DNA from 3 places in the Thalassolituus sp. ST750PaO-4 genome. Region 1 is predicted to be linked to each of the others. Evidence: predicted binding sites of a transcription regulator. Region 1 holds the regulator's gene; each other region holds the start of a gene.

The links. The regulator sigma-54, encoded in region 1, starts transcription at its own class of promoters, with help from an activator protein. The targets are predictions, from matches to a motif close to TGGCACNNNNNTTGCTNT.
Region 2: the regulator sigma-54 is predicted to act here: its motif matches at 3,122-3,139, upstream of urtA (urea ABC transporter substrate-binding protein).
Region 3: the regulator sigma-54 is predicted to act here: its motif matches at 4,411-4,428, upstream of glnL (nitrogen regulation protein NR(II)).

What each region holds. Positions count from the first base shown of each region.
Region 1 is NZ_JABVCB010000008.1:40,413-47,583, forward strand. It holds gene mgtE (magnesium transporter) at 1-210, opposite strand, end outside; gene HUF18_RS09595 (HPr family phosphocarrier protein) at 320-589, opposite strand; gene rapZ (RNase adapter RapZ) at 595-1,467, opposite strand; gene ptsN (PTS IIA-like nitrogen regulatory protein PtsN) at 1,501-1,965, opposite strand; gene hpf (ribosome hibernation-promoting factor, HPF/YfiA family) at 1,969-2,271, opposite strand; gene HUF18_RS09615 (RNA polymerase factor sigma-54) at 2,304-3,803, opposite strand; gene lptB (LPS export ABC transporter ATP-binding protein) at 3,932-4,657, opposite strand; gene lptA (lipopolysaccharide transport periplasmic protein LptA) at 4,654-5,235, opposite strand; gene lptC (LPS export ABC transporter periplasmic protein LptC) at 5,222-5,785, opposite strand; gene HUF18_RS09635 (KpsF/GutQ family sugar-phosphate isomerase) at 5,785-6,759, opposite strand; gene HUF18_RS09640 (calcium/sodium antiporter) at 6,756-7,171, opposite strand, start outside.
Region 2 is NZ_JABVCB010000005.1:612,917-620,087, forward strand. It holds gene HUF18_RS05215 (DUF1569 domain-containing protein) at 1-160, shown strand, start outside; gene atzF (allophanate hydrolase) at 397-2,259, shown strand; gene HUF18_RS05225 (GntR family transcriptional regulator) at 2,262-2,978, shown strand; gene urtA (urea ABC transporter substrate-binding protein) at 3,276-4,532, shown strand; gene urtB (urea ABC transporter permease subunit UrtB) at 4,610-6,247, shown strand; gene urtC (urea ABC transporter permease subunit UrtC) at 6,259-7,171, shown strand, end outside.
Region 3 is NZ_JABVCB010000008.1:239,354-246,524, forward strand. It holds gene HUF18_RS10520 (DUF6701 domain-containing protein) at 1-1,755, shown strand, start outside; gene ntrC (nitrogen regulation protein NR(I)) at 1,776-3,206, opposite strand; gene glnL (nitrogen regulation protein NR(II)) at 3,209-4,285, opposite strand; gene HUF18_RS10535 (DUF4124 domain-containing protein) at 4,611-5,123, opposite strand; gene HUF18_RS10540 (methyl-accepting chemotaxis protein) at 5,228-7,171, shown strand, end outside.

The DNA of each region.
Region 1 (7,171 bases):
GTTCTGCATGACCTCGCCTTCGAGTTCCTTATCGACCAGTTCCCACAGCAGCTTACGGGCTTTAGGCGGAGAAGATTCGATCAGGTGGGCGATATCAACCGGTGCCAGACCCGAATTCAGGATGCGACGCACCTGCGCCAGCGCACCACTTTCCAGCGCGGCGGTCAGGCTGTGTAACTTGGCTTTAGCCTTTTCGGTCTGCTGTGCCATGCGTCGGTTCGGTCCAGGGGATGGTTGAATGCTCAGATTCTAGCCTGATTAGGCCTCTGATACCACGAAACTACTCGCAGAATTGCGCGTAGAAGATTGTTTTGCCGGGCTATTCTTCTTCGTCAAAACGCCGGTTAATAAGATCAATCAGGGCGGCCAGTGCGTGTTCAGCATCCTGGCCTTCAGCATGGATATGTATGTTGGTGCCTTTGCTGGCGGCCAGCATCATCACCGCCATAATGCTTTTACCGTCGACCATGCGGTCGGGGTAACCGACTTTGATCTGGCAGGAATAAGCAGCGGCGGTGGAAACCAGCTTGGCGGCTGCGCGGGCGTGCAGGCCCAGCTTATTGATGATGGTGATTTCGGTGCTGGTCATCCGTATCAGTCCTGATGAATGTCGGCACTGCCCAGCTCGCGGTGGCGGACCTGAACATTGCTGTAATGATGACAGAATTCTGCCTTAAGTTGCTCTGCCAGGTAAACGGAGCGGTGCTGCCCGCCGGTGCAGCCGATGGCAATGGTCATATAGCTGCGGTTGGCATCGACAAAGGCAGGCAGCCAGCGCTGAATAAACCCGCTGATGTCCTGCTGCATTTGTCCAACCTGAGGCTCCCGGGCAAGGAAATCAATGATTGCCGGGTCGCGCCCGGTAAAGGCGCGCAGTGCCGGGTCCCAGTAAGGGTTGGGCAGGTTGCGGACATCGAATACATAATCGGCATCAATCGGGATGCCATGCTTGAAGCCGAAAGATTCAAACAGAATGGCGATATCGGTGCTGGTTTTATCCGCCACCCGCAATTTAATCAGGCTGCGCAGCTCATGCACAGACATGCTGGTGGTATCCAGCGTCAGATCGGCAAGGTTGGCGATAGGCTCCAGCAGCAGGCGCTCTTTATCGATGGCTTCGGCCAGAGATGTGCTTTTACTGGTCAGTGGGTGCTTACGCCGGGTGGAGCTGAAGCGCTGCAGCAGCACTTCTTCGCTGGCGTCGAGATAGACGACATCCAGCTGGTATTCTTCGCTGGGCAGCTGGTGCAGTACATCGTGGATATTGTCGAAGGCATGGGGCAGATTGCGGGCGTCAACACTGACGGCGACTTTGGCCAGTTTTTCTTCGCTTTCGGTCTGGCGGGCCAGCGCTGGCAACAAAGCAACCGGCAGGTTATCAATGCAGTAGAAGCCCAGATCTTCCAGTACGTGCAGAGCACTGGATTTTCCTGAGCCGGACCGGCCGCTGATCACCACTAAACGCATTGCTGTGCTCCTCCATTGCCCGTTGGGCTGATGTCAGCCCGGTTGTCCGCTCAGCGCCCGCTGATAAAACCGTTGCGCATCCGGCGCTTTGCGCAGTGCCTCGCGGTAGGCCGGCTCGCTGAAGTTGCGTGCCAGCATCGCCAGAACCTGCAGGTGCTGTTCAGTAGCTTCTTCGGGAACCAGCAGAGCAAACACCAGATCGACCGGCTTGCGGTCAATGGCGTCGTAATCCACCGGCTCCACCAGACGCAGCAGTACGCCCATCGCCTGGTCGCACTGCTTCAGCCGGCAGTGGGGAATGGCAATACCTTCGCCAATCCCGGTGCTGCCGAGGCGTTCACGGCTGAGTAATCGCTCGTAAATATCGTCGGCAGAGCTGTCGCTGAGTTGTTCTGCGATAAAACCTGCCAGGTACTCCAGTAATTTCTTTTTACTGGAAACCGGAGCATCTATCAGACTGCGTTCCGGTGTGAGGATATCCTCGATGCGAATGTCCATTAATCAGCCTTGTCCGTGTTGCCGCGCCACCAGTTTTTCTTTGTGTTTCAGTACCTGACGGTCGAGCTTGTCGGTCATCTGATCGATTGCGGCATACATATCATCGTGCTCAGCGCTGGCGTGCAGGTCGGCACCGCTGACGTGGATGGTGGCTTCAGCAATCATGCGCTCTTTAATAACGGTCAGGGTTACCTGGCCGTTGGTGATGTTGTCAAAGTGGCGTCCCAGCTTGGACATTTTTTCGTCTACGTACGCTTGCAGAGATTCGGTAACGTCAACGTGGTGACCGCTGATATTAATCTTCATGTCCAGACTCCTTGTTGCTGGCTTGTTGTTTTTTAAATCAATTGTTTACGTTCGTTCGAAGGCGGAATCATCATAGCCTCACGGTATTTGGCTACCGTGCGCCGTGCCACCTGAATGCCTTTTTCACCCAACACTGCGGCGATTTTGTTGTCGCTCAGCGGTTTGCGGGCATTTTCTTCAGCAATCAGTTTTTTAATCATGGCACGGATTGCGGTGGAGGAACATTCGCCGCCGCCATCGGTACTGACATGGCTGGAGAAAAAGTACTTCAGCTCGAAGATTCCGCGTGGCGTGTGCATGTATTTCTGGGTGGTTACCCGGGAAATGGTGGATTCATGCATACCAACGGCTTCGGCAATATCGTGCAGCACCAGCGGCTTCATTGCTTCTTCGCCCTGTTCGAAAAACTCGATCTGATACTCGACGATTTTGGTGGCTACTTTCAGCAGGGTTTCGTTGCGGCTTTGCAGACTTTTGATAAACCAGCGCGCTTCCTGCAGGTGGTCGCGCAAGAAGGCGTTGTCGGTGCTGTTATCGGAACGGCGTACCAGTGAGGCGTAATCGGCGTTAACGCGCAGCTTGGGGGCGATATCCGGATTCAGCTCAACCCGCCATTCGTCGCGGATATTGCGTACCAGCACGTCGGGCACCACGTATTCGGCCTGCTCGGCACTGATGCCGGCACCTGGCTTGGGATTCAGTTCTTTAATCAGCCGCAGCACGGCTTTAAGGTCTTCTTCGCGCAGCTTGGTTTTGCGCATCAGCGTTGGGTAATCCTTGCTGCCCAGCAGCTCGATATAATCGCGGATGACCATTTTGGCTTCGTTCAGCCATGGGGTCTCAGCCGGCAGTTGCTGCAGTTGCAGCAGCAGGCATTCACGCAGATCGCGGGCAAAAGCACCGGCCGGATCAAACTGCTGCAGGCGGTGCAGTACGGCCATGACTTCGTCTTCTTCGACGTCCAGAGCCGGGTCCATGCTTTCCAGAATATCTTCGACGGTGGTGTGCAGATAGCCGTCGTCATCCACACCATCGATCAGCATCAGGGCGATCTCGCGGTCGGTATCTGACATAGGAGTCAGATTGAGTTGCCACAGCAGATGATCCTGCAGATCTTCGGTGCTGGCGTGGCGCGAGTCGTAATCGAAATCGTCGTCGATGGCATTACTGCTGCTGCCGGAGGCAACGCTGGCGGTGGTCTGGTAAGTATCTTCCCACTGACTGTCGACCGGCAGGTCGTCGGGGAGTTGTTCCTGCGACCACTGTTCATCCAGTTCCGGAGTGTCGTTGTGGCTGTCGTCCTGACTGCTGACTTCGTGGCTGCTGCTGGTGTCGTGATCGCTGTTGCGGGACAGATCGGGCAGGTCATCGTGCTCGTGTTCTTCTACTTCGAGCATCGGGTTGGAATCGAGGGCTTCCTGAATCTCCTGCTGCAGATCGAGGGTAGACAGCTGAAGCAGGCGGATGGCTTGTTGCAACTGAGGGGTCATGGTCAGGTGCTGACCCATCTTTAACTGAAGAGACGCTTTCATAAAAGTTCAGTAATCACTCAGTATCGGCATAGTCTGTGCATTATACGCCAAGCGGTAAACCTTGGAATCTTTTGTGCATCTTCCTTTGCTTTGGATCATCAGCCACTTCCCTGCAGCAGGGCTTGCCATCACAGGCGGAAATCCTCACCCAGGTACACTTTGCGTACCTGCTCGCTGGCCAATACCTGTTCAGCGGTGCCTTCGGCGATGATATGGCCACCCCCGACAATATAGGCTTTCTCACAGATAGCCAGAGTTTCCCTTACGTTGTGGTCGGTAATGAGTACGCCGATGCCACGTGCCTTGAGCTGTCGGATGATGTCCATGATGTCAGCTACAGAAATCGGGTCAACCCCGGCGAACGGCTCATCAAGCAGAATAAAGGACGGCTCAGCCGCCAGCGCGCGGGCAATCTCGACCCGGCGTCGTTCACCACCGGATAAGGCCATGCCCAGACTGCTGCGGATATGCTGAATATGAAACTCATTCAGCAGCTCTTCCAGTTTTTCCAGACGCTGTGCACGGTTGAGGTCTTTGCGGGTTTCGAGAATGGCGAGAATATTATCGGCCACACTTAATTTGCGGAAAATGGAGGCTTCCTGCGGCAGATAGCCAATGCCTTTCTGCGCCCGGCCGTGCATCGGCAGATGACTGATGTCTTCGTCGTCAATTTTGATGCGGCCTTTGTCAGCCTGCACCAGATTCACAATCATGTAGAAACAGGTGGTCTTACCGGCCCCGTTGGGTCCCAGCAGGCCAACGATCTGACCGCTTTGCACAGACATGGATACATCTTTTACCACTTCCCGGCCGTTATAGCTTTTCGCCAGGTTTTCGGCTTTCAGGGTCTTCATGGCTGTTCCTGTACTGGCTTGCTGTTATCGGTGGCAGGTTCTGCCGGAGCCTGTGGCTGAATCACGACTTTGATTCGTTGTTTTTCGCCATTACCACCAGTCTGGCCGGAGGTACTGGTGCCGCCGCTGGCGCTGACGGTTTCTTTGGTCATGTCATAGAGGATGCGCTCACCACTGAACAGGTTGCCGTCCTGCTGCAGTTGAGCATTGCCCTGAATGTTGACTTCACGTTGCCGGGCAAAGTAATCAATGCGCTGGCCGTGTGCTTTGGTCAGGGGTTTTCCCGGATTGATCTGTTGCTGATAGCGTGCCGGTTTTTTCGCTGTCCCTTCGGCAACGGCTTTTTCCAGTGTGTTATCGGTGCGGATAATCAGCAGGCGCTCCGATTCGATGCGCAGGGTTCCCTGAGTCAGAATCACATTGCCTTCATAAATAACAACGCCAGCCTTGCGGTCGAGCTCAGCGTGGTCAGAGAGAATGACCATTTCCTGCTGCCAGTCGTCGGGTAAGGCATAAGCAGAGGCTGCGCTGCACAGGACAAACAGGCCGGCCAGAAAACGATGATTATTGCGGAACATAGCGGCTATCCACCTGTGATTTGAATTCCATGCGCTGACGCGCGATATCCAGTGTCATACCGGTTGCATTGATATGTGTTTGCGGGCTTGTAATGGTTACCGGCTGATCAGTCTCGGCCAGTTGCTGGCGGCTGTGGTAGGTCAGGATGCTGGTTTCGATCAGAATATCGTCCGCAGCGTCGGCCGGATCGAGCGGCCGGATTTCGACCTGACCTACAAGGCGCAGCGACTGCTCGTTATCCTGTAGTGTTCCTTCGCGGGCATTGACCTGCCAGGTCTGGCCGTCATCATCGTCTGACATCAGCAGCGGCCCGGTAAAAAGGGTGCTTTTCGTCTGCGGATAATGGGTTGAACGTGCTGCAACAAAGGTTTGCTGTAATTCGCCATTACTGTCGTACTGGCGGTTGTACAGGCCTTCGCCATAGTAATCCGGTTCATGATTCTGCTGCTCACTCAGGGGGGGCGTCTGCTCCTGGGTGTAGCGATCCACTGCCAGCAGAGCCAGACCAAAGATCAGGGTCAGCAGTAACAGCAGATAACGCTTGCGCATCAGATTACGCCCGCGCGCAGCAGATCGTGCATATTGATGACGCCAACCGTGTCGTCGCCATTTTTAACGACCAGGGCGTTGATTTTGTTGTCTTCCATCAGCTTCAGCGCTTCAGCAGCCAGAGTGCCGGGCGTGGTGGTTTTGCCACCGACGGTCATCACATCGGCCATGGTAGCGGTATGGATATCAACTCCGTGATCAATGGCACGACGCAGGTCACCGTCGGTGAAAATACCGGTCAGCTTGCCGTTATCCTGCACGGTGGTCATGCCCAGACCTTTGGAGGTTACAACCAGCAGGGCTTCAGACAGCGTGGCGGAAGGGGAAACCACCGGAATCTGATCGCCACTGTGCATAATGTCTTCCACTTTCAGCAGCAGGCGACGGCCGAGTGAGCCGCCCGGATGAGAGAAGGCAAAATCTTCGGCGGTAAAACCACGGGCTTCCAGCAGGGCAACGGCCAGCGCATCACCCATCACCAGTGCGCAGGTGGTGGAAGAGGTTGGTGCCAGATTGAGCGGACAGGCTTCCTGATTCACGCCGGTATTTAAGTGGGCGTTGGCGGCACGGCCGAGGGTGGATTCCGGATTACCGGTCATGCTGATCAGCGCAGTGCCGAGGCGTTTAAGCAGGGGGAGCAGGCTGGTAACTTCACCGGTTTCACCGGAGTTGGACAGAGCGATAACCACATCCGATGGCTGAATCATGCCCATGTCGCCATGGCTGGCTTCACCCGGATGCACAAAAAAAGCCGGGGTGCCGGTGCTGGCCAGGGTTGCAGCCATTTTATTGCCGATATGGCCGGATTTACCCATGCCGGTAACAACAACACGTCCTTTGCAGTTCAGAACCAGCTGACAGGCGGTGGCGAAATCGTCGGTAAGACGACCTTCCAGCTGTGCAATGGCCTCCTGTTCCAGTTTGATGGTACGGCGGGCGGATTGCAGAAAATCAAAATTCATATCAGTGGTCATGAGTCAGCCATATAAAACAGAGATACCAGATAGCCAGCGTAGCTGGTGGTCAGGAACAGACCGGCGAAACGTCCGAGAGTGCCCTTACGATAACTGATTAAAAACAGAACCAACAGGGCGAGGGTCAGCGCCATCATCACGGCATAGTCGCGGTACAGTGCCAGCGGATCAACCACGGTTACTGCCAGCAGACCCGGGATTGGCATTACGGTCAGCAGGTTAAAAATGTTGGAGCCGATTACGTTACCGATGGCAATGTCATGGTGGCCTTTCAGGGCGCTGGCAACGGAGGCCGCCAGTTCCGGCAGGCTGGTGCCGATGGCGACAATGGTCAGGCCGATCACCAGATCACTGACACCATAGGCGCGGGCAATTTCGGTTGCGCCCCAGACCAGCAGTTTGGAACTGAACA
Region 2 (7,171 bases), on a different contig from region 1:
GCTGGCATTGCAGAGGTTGCTGGTGGCTCTGCAGGATTTTATGGCTTACAGCGCAGAGCTGGCGCCCCATTTTGCGTATGGTGAACTGGATAAAACAGCCTATGCGGCTGCGCATGAACTGCATATCCGCAATCACCTGCAGCAGATATTTCCCGCCTGATTTTCTTCACCAGAATGTACGGGGCTTAATAATATGCCCCGTTCTGATGCACGATATTTTCTTTTTTGCGCTTAAACCGCGCGCATATTTTCTGCGTTATTCCTGATTTTTTCAGTGGCTGGTTACAGCAAGCCCGCCAATACCGTGGTTTTGGCTCACATTACGCTGACATAGTAAAAACTGGCACGACTGTCGCTCTGTAGCTTGTATACAAGGTTGAACACACTGGCAGTGCTATGAGCGACATCACATCAGAAAAATCGGGAAAATCATTACTGGGCTGGAGTCTTGGTGACTGGAATCAGGTCTATCGTAACGGCGCTAATGCTAGTGAATTGCTGAATGCATTACGGACAGAAGTGCATCAGCAGGAAAGCTGCAACGGCGTGCTGAAAGAAGGCAGCGTCTGGATTGAACTGGCCAGCGAGCAGCAACTGGGTGCGCAGTTAATTCAGTTGCAGCAATTACTGGATGCCGCCGATGGCGATATGCAGGCGCTGCCGTTATACGGCGTTCCTTTTGCGGTAAAAGACAATATCGACGTTGCCTGTTTTGCGACAACCGCAGCCTGTCCGGAGTTTGCTTATGAGCCTCCGGCGGATGCCACCGTGGTGCGTTTACTGCGTAATGCCGGTGCCATTGTATTGGGCAAAACCAATCTCGATCAGTTTGCCACCGGGCTGGTGGGCAGCCGTTCGCCCTATGGCGCGGTGGCTAATCCATTTAATGAAAACTATATCAGTGGTGGTTCCAGCTCAGGTTCTGCGGTTGCGGTTGCGCGCGGTTATGTGCCTTTTTCATTGGGTACCGACACGGCGGGCTCTGGTCGTATTCCGGCAGGCTTTAATCATATTGTCGGGTTGAAAGCCAGTAAGGGGGCGCTCAGTACTCAGGGTGTTGTACCGGCATGCCGCAGCCTGGATTGTGTTTCTGTTTTTGCGTTAAACACCCTCGATGTCGAGCGCATTTTTGCATTGGCCGCGCAATTTGATGCGCAGGATGCGTATTCCCGCCCAGTGGGCAACCCGCCATTAAAAACCATCCGCCGGCTGGCGGTACCAGCCGATATGCCATGGTTTGGTGATGACGTACAGCAGGCTGCATTCACAGCGGCTTTGGCAAAAGCTGAAAGTCTTGGCTTTGAATTAATCACCACCGATTTTTCGCCGTTATCTGAACTGGCTGCGCTGCTCTATCAGGGCCCCTGGGTGGCTGAGCGTTATGCCGCTGTGGGTGAATTTATCCGGCAGGATTTACCCGGCATTAATCCGGTGGTGAAAAGTATTATTGCCGGTGGTAACAGCGGAACAGCGGTTCAGGCCTTTAATGCCGAGTACCGGCGTATGGAACTGCTGCGGGAAATTCAGCAGTTATTTCAGAGCTTCGATGCACTGCTTGTTCCTACCGCACCCTGCTTTCCAACTCTTGCAGAGGTCGAAGCCGAGCCGGTTAAGGTCAACAGCCAACTGGGTACTTATACCAATTTTGTTAATCTTGCCGATTTATGTGCGATTGCTTTACCGGCCAATTTACGCAGCGATGGGCTGCCTTTCGGCATCACGGTTATTGCACCAGCCTTCAGTGAAAATGCATTACTGACTTTTGCTGCGCACTGGCAGGCGGCGCTGCGTTTACCACAGGCGCCGGTATTACTTGGCGCACGCGATGACGAATCGGTGGTGGTGGCGGTGGTCGGCGCCCATTTAACCGGTATGCCGCTGAATCATCAGCTGACCAGCCGTGATGCAATATTGCTGGAGCAAACGCTGAGTGCCAAAAAATACCAGCTTTATGCCCTGGCCAATACAGTGCCGCCAAAGCCAGGCCTGGTGCGCATTAATGATGCATTACTGAATAGTGGCTCTGAAACAGGGCATGAAATCATTGTCGAATTGTGGCGAATGGACGTTGCCGCTTTCGGCAGTTTTGTTGCGGAAATTCCACAGCCCCTGGGAATCGGCACGCTGGAGTTAGCCGATGGCCGCCTGGTAAAAGGCTTTATCTGTGAACCGGAAGCGGTGGCCAGCGCAACCCATATCAGCGGGTTCGGTGGCTGGCGTGCGTATATCGCTCATCTGAAATCCCAGAGCGGAAATTAAGCATGTATCCAACGGATACTGAAGAAAAAAAGCGCCCGCTGAATCTGGCCGAGCGGATTTATCAGCAACTGAAAAACGATATCTTCGATTTCCAGTTGCTGCCCGGTGATCGCTTCAGTGAGAACGAAATTGCCAGGCGTATGCAGGCCAGTCGTACTCCGGTACGTGAAGCACTGTACCGGCTGGAGCGCGATGGGTTTGTGCAGGTGCATTTCCGCAGTGGCTGGCAGGTCCGGCCCTTTGATTTCCGTTATTTTGAAGACTTATACGACGTTCGCACCCTGCTCGAAGTGGCTGCGGTAAAACGTCTATGTGGGCGCGCCGGTCTTAAAGAGCAGCTGGCCGGTTTGCTGACGCTTTGGTGCTGCCATGAAGGCCAGCGGCTGAACGACAGTTCGCTGCTGGCAGAGATGGATGAAGACTTTCATTTTGCTCTGCTGGAGCTCAGCGGCAATCAGGAAATGGCGGCGATTCACCGTATGGTGTGTGAACGTCTGCGCATTATCCGCCGGCTGGATTTCACCCAGCAGGGGCGTATTAAAGCGACCTATGATGAGCACTCTCATATTCTGAATTTAATGCTGAATGGCAACGCAGAAGAAGCGGCCGGTTTTCTCAGCCAGCATATCGATGTCAGTAAAAATACCGTGCGCCATATTACTCTGCACCGCATTCAGGCAGCGAAGAGCCGCTACAACATTAATATCAGAGCAGATTAATGATTTATCTGGCCTGCACCAATGCGGTGAATATTTAAAAGCAGCTGAGCAATAACGGTGCGTGAATTTTCGGTAATGCGGGTTTATTCCTGTATATGGCACCTTGCTGGCTGAAAACTCTTAAAAAACAATTGGTTATAAGTTGGTACAGGCTTTGCTCTACAGGGAATGCTAACTCATAAATGGAGCTGATCAGCAGTAATCGGACTCCGGATAAAATCAAAGTACATTAAGGACGGACTCAAGATGAAAAAACTGGGATTAAACACGCTGTCAAAAGCGACCAAAGTTCTGGCGATGACCACTCTGGCTGCTGGTATCAGTCTTGCCAATGCCGCCGATACCATTAAGGTCGGTGTGCTGCATTCATTGTCCGGCACCATGGCGATTTCCGAAACCACGCTGAAAGATACCGTGCTGATGATGGTGGAAGAGCAGAATAAAAAAGGCGGTCTGCTGGGCAAGCAACTGGAAGCTGTAGTAGTCGACCCTGCTTCTAACTGGCCTTTATTTGCGGAAAAAACCCGTGAGCTGCTGGAGAAAGATAAGGTCGATGTGATTTTCGGCTGCTGGACTTCCGTTTCCCGTAAGTCTGTTTTACCAGTTGTAGAAGAGCTGAACGGTCTGCTGTTTTATCCGGTTCAGTATGAAGGTGAAGAGTCTTCAAAAAATGTTTTCTATACCGGTGCGGCGCCTAACCAGCAGGCTATTCCGGCCGTTGATTATCTGATGAATGACGTTGGCGTTAAGCGCTGGGTTCTGGCCGGGACCGACTACGTTTATCCACGTACCACCAATAAAATTCTGGAAAGCTATCTGAAGTCGAAAGGTGTTGCTGCTAAAGACATCATGATTAATTACACACCGTTCGGTCATTCTGACTGGCAGACCATTGTTTCTGACATTAAAAAATTCGGCAGCGCCGGTGTTAAAACCGCAGTGGTTTCCACCATTAATGGTGATGCCAACGTTCCTTTCTATAAAGAACTGGCGAACCAGGGTGTAAGCGCGGAAGACATTCCGGTGGTTGCCTTCTCGGTAGGTGAAGAAGAACTGTCTGGTTTCGATACCAAGCCTCTGGTTGGTCACCTGGCCGCCTGGAACTACTTTATGAGCGCTGATGGTAAAGAGAACGATGCCTTTATCAAACAATGGCACAGCTTTACCAAAGACGATAAACGCGTAACCAACGATCCGATGGAAGCAACCTATATCGGTTTCAATATGTGGACCAAAGCGGTGGAAAAAGCCGGTACTGCTGACGTCAGCAAAGTACAGGATGCCATGATCGGTATTTCTGTTCCTAACCTGACCGGTGGTATGGCGGTGATGAATAAAAATCACCACCTGTCCAAGCCGGTACTGATTGGCGAAATTCAGGAAGATGGCCAGTTTGATATCGTCTGGCAGACTGAAGGTGTGGTACCGGGTGACGCCTGGACTGACTTCCTGCCTGAAAGCAAAAACCTGATTTCTGACTGGACTGCACCAATCAACTGCGGCAACTACAACACAGCAACCAAAACCTGTGGTGGCGCCGTAGCGGCCGAGTAAGCCCGACCCGCTGCACGTTTGCCGGCGTTGATATAACGCTGCGCAGGCGTGCAGTCCCTTTCCAACAGGATGTTCCCATGTTCACATTATTCAGACGTGTTTTTTTCGCCGTCTTATTACTTTCGGCCAGCCATAATCTACTGGCAAACAATGCTGATACTCAGCCTTCTCTGGCAGAACTCAGTCAGCAATTAATCAGTGCAAACTATAAAGAAAAAGCGGCGCTGGCCGAGCAGATTGCGCTGGCTGAAGATGATCAGGCCATTGTTATTTTGCAGGCATTACTCGACAGCCGCCTGTATTACGTTAAAAGCAACGGGCAATTGTTACTGGTCGACAGTTCCGGTGAGCCGGACAGTGCGCAGGACGCCTTTACCCTGCAAGCCGTCACCGGGCTGGGTAAGCGCGATATTAAAAAAATTGGTGTTAATAATTCATTGCGGGTTGCATTACGCAGCCTGATTTCCCGCGCACAGATTTCATCGAAGCATAAATCACAGCGCATGGCGGCTGCACAGAATCTGCTGAAAAGCAGTGATGATATCGACCGGGCATTTATTGATCAGGCACTGCAGCGGGAAACTGACAATTCTGTGGCTGAGGTTCTGCACCAGGTACGCGCGCTGATGCAACTGAAAGCCGATCAGACTGAAGAGCGGATTGAGGGGCTTACCGCATTGGATGGTGCACTGTATCCGGAAGTGCGTGCCGGACTGAGTGAATTTATCCGCAGTTTCAGTGATGAAGAAAAACTGTCACGTAAAAATGAATACCAGCTGGCGCAAACCACGCTGACCGATATCGAAAAACTGGTCAGCATTAATGGCTATATCGAGAATCTGTATTTTGGTCTGGCGCTGGGCGCGGTCTTGCTGCTGGCAGCTATTGGTCTGGCCATCACGTTCGGCGTGATGGGCGTTATTAATATGGCCCACGGCGAAATGATTATGCTCGGTGCCTATACCACCTATGTGGTGCAGTTGCTGATGCCGGAGCATATCGGCTTATCGCTGGTCGTGGCCGTGCCTGCGGCATTTCTGGTCAGTGGGTTAGTTGGCGTGCTGATTGAACGCAGCGTGATCCGCCATTTATATGGCCGTCCGCTGGAAACCTTATTGGCGACCTTTGGTATCAGTCTGATTCTGCAGCAGGCTGTGCGTTCGATTTTCAGTCCGTTAAACCGTGAAGTGGCCACGCCAGACTGGATGGCCGGTACTTTTATGATTAACCCGGCGCTGGAGCTGACCTGGAACCGTCTGTACATCATTATTTTCAGCCTGATGGTGCTGGCGGTATTGGCACTGGTATTAAAGCGCACCTTGTTTGGTCTGCAGATGCGTGCGGTCACCATGAACCGGCCGATGGCCAGCTCAATGGGGATTAAAACCGGCTGGGTCGATGCGCTGACCTTTGGTCTGGGTTCCGGTATTGCCGGGATTGCCGGCGTGGCCTTATCACAGCTGACCAACGTCGGCCCGAATCTGGGGCAGGCGTATATTATCGATTCCTTTATGGTTGTGGTCTTTGGTGGTGTCGGCAATTTATGGGGCACGCTGGTCGGCGCTATGACGCTGGGTGTGGCCAATAAAATCTTCGAACCATTAGCCGGTGCAGTTCTGGCAAAAATTATGGTGCTGGTATTTATCATTCTGTTTATCCAGAAACGGCCACGCGGATTATTCGCGCTCAAAGGCCGTGCTGTGGATAACGGTTAAGGGGCAGGGATATGACACAGACAAAACAATTCGGCCCTTTAACCCGTTTGCTGATGAACGATGCCGCAGGACGAAAATTACTGCTGATACTGGTGCTGATGGCGGTGTTTATTCCGCTCAGTAATCTGTTATTACCGGAAGGATCATTCTTCCACGTATCGACTTACACCATGACATTGCTGGGCAAATACCTGTGTTATGCCCTGCTGGCGATTGCGGTGGATTTAATCTGGGGCTACTGCGGTATTTTAAGTCTGGGCCACGGTGCATTTTTTGCGCTGGGTGGTTATGCGATGGGCATGTATCTGATGCGTCAGATTGGCGACCGCGGTGTGTACGGTAATCCGGAACTGCCTGACTTTATGGTGTTCCTTAACTGGACGGAGCTGCCATGGTACTGGCTTGGTTTTGATCAGTTCTGGTTTGCCATGCTGATGGTGCTGCTGGCGCCGGGCATTCTTGCTTTTGTATTCGGCGCGCTGGCATTCCGTTCGCGGGTAACCGGGGTGTATCTGTCGATTATTACCCAGGCGCTGACTTATGCCTTGTTACTGGCCTTTTTCCGCAACGATATGGGCTTTGGTGGCAATAATGGGTTAACCGACTTTAAAGATATTCTCGGTTACAGCCTGCAGTCGGATAATACCCGTGCAGTGCTCTTTGTGGCCTCGGTGCTGGCTTTAATACTGGGTTATTTAATCAGCCGCTTTATTGTCACCTCAAAACTCGGCCGGGTGCTGGTGGCTATCCGTGATTCGGAATCCCGTGCTCGCTTCCTCGGTTACCGGGTTGAGCATTACAAGCTGTTTGTCTTTGTGGTGTCGTCGATGCTGGCCGGTGTGGCCGGAGCCTTATACGTACCTCAGGTCGGCATTATTAATCCGGGCGAATTCGCGCCGATTAATTCCATTGAAATTATTATCT
Region 3 (7,171 bases), 200 kb from region 1:
TCGCGTGACGGCGGGGCATTATCGACCAACTGCAGTATGACCTTTGCAGACTCTGGTTTTGTGCTGGATATTCCGGATTTTCCTGCAGGGCTTGGCGCCAGTGATGTATTGCTGAAAGCCGTTAAAAAAGACGATGTAACCAGAGCCTGTGTGCCAGGATTTGCCAGTGTCAGTCGCGACATCGCTTTCAGCTCACAATATATTGACCCTGATAATACTTCCCGTGTTGTGTCCTGGCCGGTCAGTGTTAACGGAAATAATATCGCCGATATTTCTGTACCAGCAGTAACCTTAACATTGAGTTTTGATGCCAATGGACAGACTCCGCTGACGATTAACTATGCCGATGCCGGGCTGATGCAGCTGAACGTGCAATACAGCGGAACGGGTACGGAAAACGGATTAACCATGAGCGGAAACGACCGTTTTGTCAGTTACCCGGCGGGCTTCTGTATTCAGGCAGATGACAATAATGGCAACAATGGTGAATGTGGTCTTCCTGTCTATAGTGACTGTGATGCCTTCGTCAAAGCCGGAGATAATTTTAATCTGAATATTTCCGCCGTCGGCTGGCAGACGGCTAGTGATTCTGATTTTTGTAACAATACACCAACCCCAAGCTTTGCAATGAATAATATGACTCTGAGTACGGAGTTGGTTGCCCCTTCGGCAGGCGTTAATGCTGTATTAAATCCGGCACAATATAATCACAGTGCCGCCACGGATAATAAAAACATTCTGGCAGCGAATGTATCAGAAGTCGGTGTATTTAATATCCGCTTAACACCGGGCAGTAATTATCATGGCGTAACATTACCAGCGGCGGTCAGTACTCCGACCGGACGTTTTTATCCACATCATTTTAACGTCACAGAACTGGTCGCCGGACAGTTGCAGCCCTATTGCAGTACGGCTTCTGGTTTTGCTTACAGCGGTCAGGATATTCACTGGGATCTTGCCCCTGTGCTGGAAATTCAGGCCCGGAATGCGCTGAATAATCTGACGCAGAACTATACCCAGACTGGGTTTATGAAGTTACCGCCGAACCCGGCCATATTTTCTCTGCCGGCCACAGACAGCAGCGCGTTGGCCAATGATGGTTTGCCTGTTTCGCTGTCAGCGGTGATTAATGCCGGAAACCTGACTACCGCTTCGGCAGGTATTCTGAATTATACCCTTGATGTGCTGAATGATACCTTTACCTACAGTAAAGAACTAAGAGCAAAAGTGTCCCCTTTTCAACCGAAGCCGATTTTAACCTTGAGCGATTTTAAAGATACGGATGAGGTTAATATGGCAGGCTCGTTAACGCTTAATATTTCTTCTGGTTTTGAGCTGCGTTACGGGCGTTTATGGCTGGAAGACAGCTACGGCCCGGAAACGCAAACTCTGCGGATACCGGCACGGGCAGAATATTTTTCTGGCGGACGCTTTGTGCAGAACAGCGATGACAGCTGCTGGAGTTACGACAGCAGCGTTGATGCCAGTGTCTTGCCGTCAACGCTGACCAGTGTGCTGGGTAATAGTCGTACGTTAATCAGTGGCCGTAATACGGATGCGGTGTTACTGCAGGCACCGGTTTTACACGCCGGTACACCGGATACCGGCACGGCAACGGTTGGCTTTAATGTGCCTGTATGGCTGCAGGATGATTTTGATAATAATGGTTCGCTGGATGATCCGCAGGCGACGGCCACCTTTGGTATTTACCGTGGTCATGACCGGGTGATTTACTGGCGCGAAGTCAGGCCCTGAGGCCTGACTGCAAAGCGACGTTATTCGTCGCTGTCATCGTCATCATCAGAACCGTGGCCATCCATATTCAGTTCTTTGATTTTACGGGTCAGCGTATTACGTCCCCAGCCCAGCAGGTTGGCGGCATCACGACGGCGTCCGGCGGTATGCTTAAGTGCCGTTTCAATCATAATGCGTTCAAACACCGGTACGGCGGTATCCAGCAGATTGGTAACACCGTTGGCCAGTTGCTGATCTGCCCAGTAGCGTAAAGCCTGTTCCCAGTTGCCGGAGGTATGAATACTGCCTTGCTGTTCCAAAAGCTCCGGAGGCAGATCGCTGATTAATACTTCACGGCCGGACGCCATGACGGTAATCCAGCGGCAGGTATTTTCCAGCTGACGCACGTTACCCGGCCAGTCAAGCGAGCTTAAATAATCTTCGGTTTCACTGCGCAGGGTTTTGGCTTCGACTTCCAGCTCTTCGGCGGCACGCTTTAAAAAGTGTGACAGTAACTTCGGAATATCTTCACGACGATCCGCCAGACGTGGCAGATGAATACGGATAACGTTAAGGCGGTGGAATAAATCCTCACGGAAACGTCCTTCTTTAACCAGGCCTTCAAGGTTCTGGTGAGTTGCGGCAATAATCCGTACATTCACTTTGACCGGCGTGGTGCCACCTACGCGGTAAAATTCACCGTCGGCCAGAACACGCAATAAACGGGTCTGGGTATCGGCCGGCATATCACCGATTTCGTCGAGAAATAAAGTACCGCCATTAGCCTGTTCAAAGCGTCCGCGACGCTGACCGCCGGCACCGGTAAAGGAGCCTTTTTCGTGGCCGAATAATTCTGATTCGATCAGGTCTTTGGGAATAGCCGCCATATTCAGGGCAATAAACGGCTGCGCCGAACGTGGGCTGTGTTTATGCAGGGCATGGGCAACCAGTTCTTTACCGGTACCGGATTCACCGTTAATTAATACGGTAATATTGGATTGCGACAGGCGGCCAATGGCACGGAAAACTTCCTGCATGGCCGGCGCTTCGCCAATAATTTCATGCTCTTCGGTTTCTTCTTCGCTTTGCGGCGCATTGGCATTTAATTCAGCGAAGTGTGCAATCGCACGATGAATCAGGCTGACTGCTTCATCCACATCGAATGGCTTGGGTAAGTATTCAAACGCACCCTGCTGATAGGACGATACCGCGCTTTCCAGGTCGGAATGAGCGGTCATAATAATCACCGGTAAATCCGGGTGAGCTTCATGAGCATGACGTAATAACGCCAGACCATCCATGCCGGGCATCCGGATATCGGAAATAATGGCATCCGGATGTTCTCGCTTTAACGCTGCCAGTGCCGGCTCCGCCTGTTCAAAGACGCGGGTGGTGATATTGGCCTGTTCCAGAGCTTTTTCCAGAACCCAGCGGATTGATTTGTCGTCGTCGATAATCCAGACAGTGCTCATAGTTATTCCAGAGGTAAATAAATAGAGAAGACGGTTTTACTGGCATCACTGACAAACTCAATGATGCCGTTCTTCTGATTGATAATGGATTGCGAAATCGATAATCCCAGGCCGGTGCCGTCGGCGCGGCCGCTGACCATCGGGTAGAAAAGATTTTCGCGTAATTCTTCGGGAATGCCCGGGCCGTTGTCGCTGATATCGATCTGTGCGACCAGACGGTGACGATGATGGCCAATGGTAAACTGGCGCACGGTGCGGGTGCGTAAACTCAGTTGTGGCTGTGCCAGTGGCGGCTGTGCTTCGAGCATTGCCTGCATGGCGTTGCGGCAGATATTCAGCAGGGCCTGAATCAGCTGACCTTTGTCGGCCTCAAGCTCCGGAATGGATGGATCATAATCGCGCTCAATATTGATGCGGCCGGCCGATTCAACATCGATCAGCTGGCAGACACGTTCCAGCACTTCGTGAATATTAACCTGTTCCTGTTTCGGAATCTGACGCGGGCCGAGCAGACGGTCGACCAGATCACGCAGGCGGTCGGCTTCTTCGATAATGATGTTGGTGTATTCCTTCAGCTCGGCCGAAGGTAATTCACGCTCCAGCAGTTGCGCGGCACCGCGGATACCACCGAGAGGGTTCTTAATTTCGTGGGCCAGCCCGCGTACCAGCGAGCGGGTGGTTTCCTGTTTGGCGATCAGCTGCTCTTCGCGGCTGATGCGCATCAGCCGGTCACGCCCCTGCAGTTCGATCAGCAGCGAAGGCAGGCGGCTTTCCGGATGGGATACCGGGCTGACACTGTAATCCAGCGTCATCTGTTGCTGATTGTGCAGCTGGATAGTGGCTTCACGTTTGGTATAGGAGTGGCCGGTAATAATCGCCTGCTCCAGCGCGCTGGTCGCTTCTTCAGATTCGATGGCCAGTTCAAAAAAGGGCACGCCCAGACAGCGCTTGCCACTCATTTCCAGCAGGGCTTCGGCTGCGGGGTTCATATAAAGAACGGTCAGATCGGCGTCCAGCAGCAGAACACCGGTATTCAGGTGTTCCAGTAAGCGTTGATTGATGATCGGGCTGGCCAGCATGCTTGTCTCCGTTTGCTGCCTGTAAAAACGCCGCGTGAGGCGTGGGTCAGACCGCACCACCAGTACTTATCCAGAGGGCAGTCGTGGCCATCTGTCAGGCCGCTAAAACATTGTGCAACTGGCTTTCAGCAAAAACTGAGCCATATATCAGAGGTCATGGGAGGGATGCACAATATTAGCGCCGGGGTAGGCGATTCATGTTGCTAAGTCGAACATGAACGAACATACAGGAGAATTAAGCGCACAAAAACAGTGCTTCGCAGTATTTTTGTGCTCGAATTTGGTGCTTTGGTTTTAAGGCCAGTGCAGGCCGCGTTAACAGGCCTTAGCGGCCTGAACGGTTCAGAACCGAAGCGCGCTGAACATAAATGGTCACCAGGTTACTGCTGATAATGGTGTTGCCGGCTTTGTCACGCACGACCAGTTGCAGGCCATGCTCGCCACGGCTGAGGTTGGTGAGCTGGAAGGATGTCTGGCGTCCCTGACGTAACACTTCGCCGTTATCCAGCAGATAAAGTGTGTCGGCCTCGCGCAGGCCGGGACTGAGTACGCCGGACACCTCAACATTACCGGCGAAACCGGTCGGAATATCCTGACCATTGCTTGGGGTGATAATACTCAGACTGGTGTAGTTAAAGCTGGGTTCGTTCACCTTGGCCGGCTGGTGTGCACTGGGGGGAGGCACATAGGCGGGGATGGACGGCAGCTCTTTAACCGCATGTTTTTCGGAGTTCTGTCCCGGCTTATCACTGAAGATGACGTTACCGTTAGCGTCGCGGCTGATGTACACCTCGGTCGCCAGACTGGTGCAGGCTGTTAATAAAAGAATGAGTGACATCAGTGTCTTCTTTGTCATGGTAATCCTGCTGTGCTGAGGGCGGTTATCCGGAAGAGTCAGGAATTCTCACTAGACTGAAAATAATCACCTTCCGGGCGTATTCTATGTTAATTCGTAAACAACTCTGGCTGGCCGGTGCATCTTTGCTGCTGGGCGCTGTTCTCTGTATCTACCTTCTTACCCACTATCTTGCCGAGCCACGTTTGTATCAGCAAGCGCAGGATAGTGCGCAGCTGCGGGTCGAGGGCATTGCTGCCGAAATCCATGGCGTACTGCAGGCCACAGCATCACTGACGCGCAGTATGGCGGCACTGGGTGCAACACTGCCATTGGATGAGACAACATTTATTACTCATTTACGCGATCTGGTGGACGAATTTGGTAATGGTGCCATTGCCGGTGGCGGTATCTGGCCAGAGCCGCAACGTCTGGACCCGGCGCGGGAGCGTGCGTCGCTGTTCTGGGCGCGTGACAGTCAGGGTCGTCTGCAACTGCTGAACGATTATAACGATCCGGCGGGGTCGGGTTATCACAACGAGGGCTGGTACAGCATCGGGCGCACGCTGGCGCCGGGGCAGTGTGCCTGGTCGGAAGCCTATGCCGATCCGGTATCCGGCACGCCAATGGTCACCTGTACCGTGTCTATTCGTCGTCAGGGAGAATTCTGGGGTGTTGCCACTATCGATCTGATGCTCAGCGGTCTGGGCAAATTACTGCAGGGGCATCGCGAAATTGCTCAGGCTTATCCCTTCGTGGTTGATCAGACCGGTACCGTGGTCGCTGCACCGGGTCTGCGCACGCAGTCTCTGGATATGAAAACACTGGATGAACTGGCCTCCAAAGACCGCAGTCTGGCACCGCTGAAAACACTGCTGAGTGCCGGCCGCAGTGGCGTTGCTGTACCTGCCGGCGTGGTGCCGGACGACGAGGCTTTGCTGGTTCTGAGCAGTCTGGAGGAACAGCATTGGCAGGTGGGCATGCTGTTGCCGCAGAGCGTTGCTCTGCAGACCATGAGTGCACTGTCGCTGATGCTGTATTCCAGTCTGGTTCCGCTGATTCTGCTGTTTGTGCTGGTGATGATTGTCTTTGGCCGGCAGATTATCGGCTGGCTGGAAGAAACCACGGCGCAGGTCCGCAGTCTGGTTAACGGTCAGATCAGTACCCGTCTTACCGTCAGCCGTGATGACGAAGTCGGGCGCTTACGTCAGGCGGTGAATGATTACGCTGATTATCTGGGCGGCATCCTCCGTAACATCAGCACCGAAGCCGAAGGTATCCGCACAGGTGCCGATGGTCTGAACGGTCTCAGCGATACCCTGACCCGCCGCGCCCATGCCCAGCTGGATGAAAACAACACTCTGGCAACCGCCGTCAGCGAAATGGCTTCCAGCGCCAAAGAGGTGGCCCAGAACACCGCCACCGCCGCGCAGACCGCCAGCGAAGCGCGCACCGTGGTTGATCAGGGGCAGCGGGTGGTCACCGAAAACAGTGAAGCCATTGGCCGGCTGGCCGATGCGCTGAGCAATGCTTCGCAGGTGATTGAGCGTCTGGCCACCGATTCGCAGCAGGTCGGAGCCGTACTGGCGGTGATTAAGGCGATTTCTGAACAGACCAACCTGCTGGCGCTGAACGCTGCTATTGAGGCGGCCCGGGCCGGCGAGCAGGGGCGCGGTTTTGCCGTGGTGGCCGATGAGGTACGTACTCTGGCCGGTAAAACCCAGGCCTCCGCCAGCGAGATCGAACAGATGATCACCCAGCTGCAGCAGGCCGCAGGCTCTGGTGTGCAGGTGATTGAAAACAGCCGTGAACTGTCACGTCAGTCAATCGAACGGGCACAGGAAGCGCGCGACAGCTTTGCCGATATTGTCAGCGCTTTCAGTAATATTGAGGGCCGCACGGCGACCATTGCCACTGCCGTGGATGAACAGACGCGGGTTGCGCAGGAAATTCATCAGCTGGCCGAGCGTATCCGCAATTTGTCGGAGCAGAATGCACAGGATGCCAGCCATCTGAATGATATGAGCCGTGATTACACCGCCGTGGCGCAG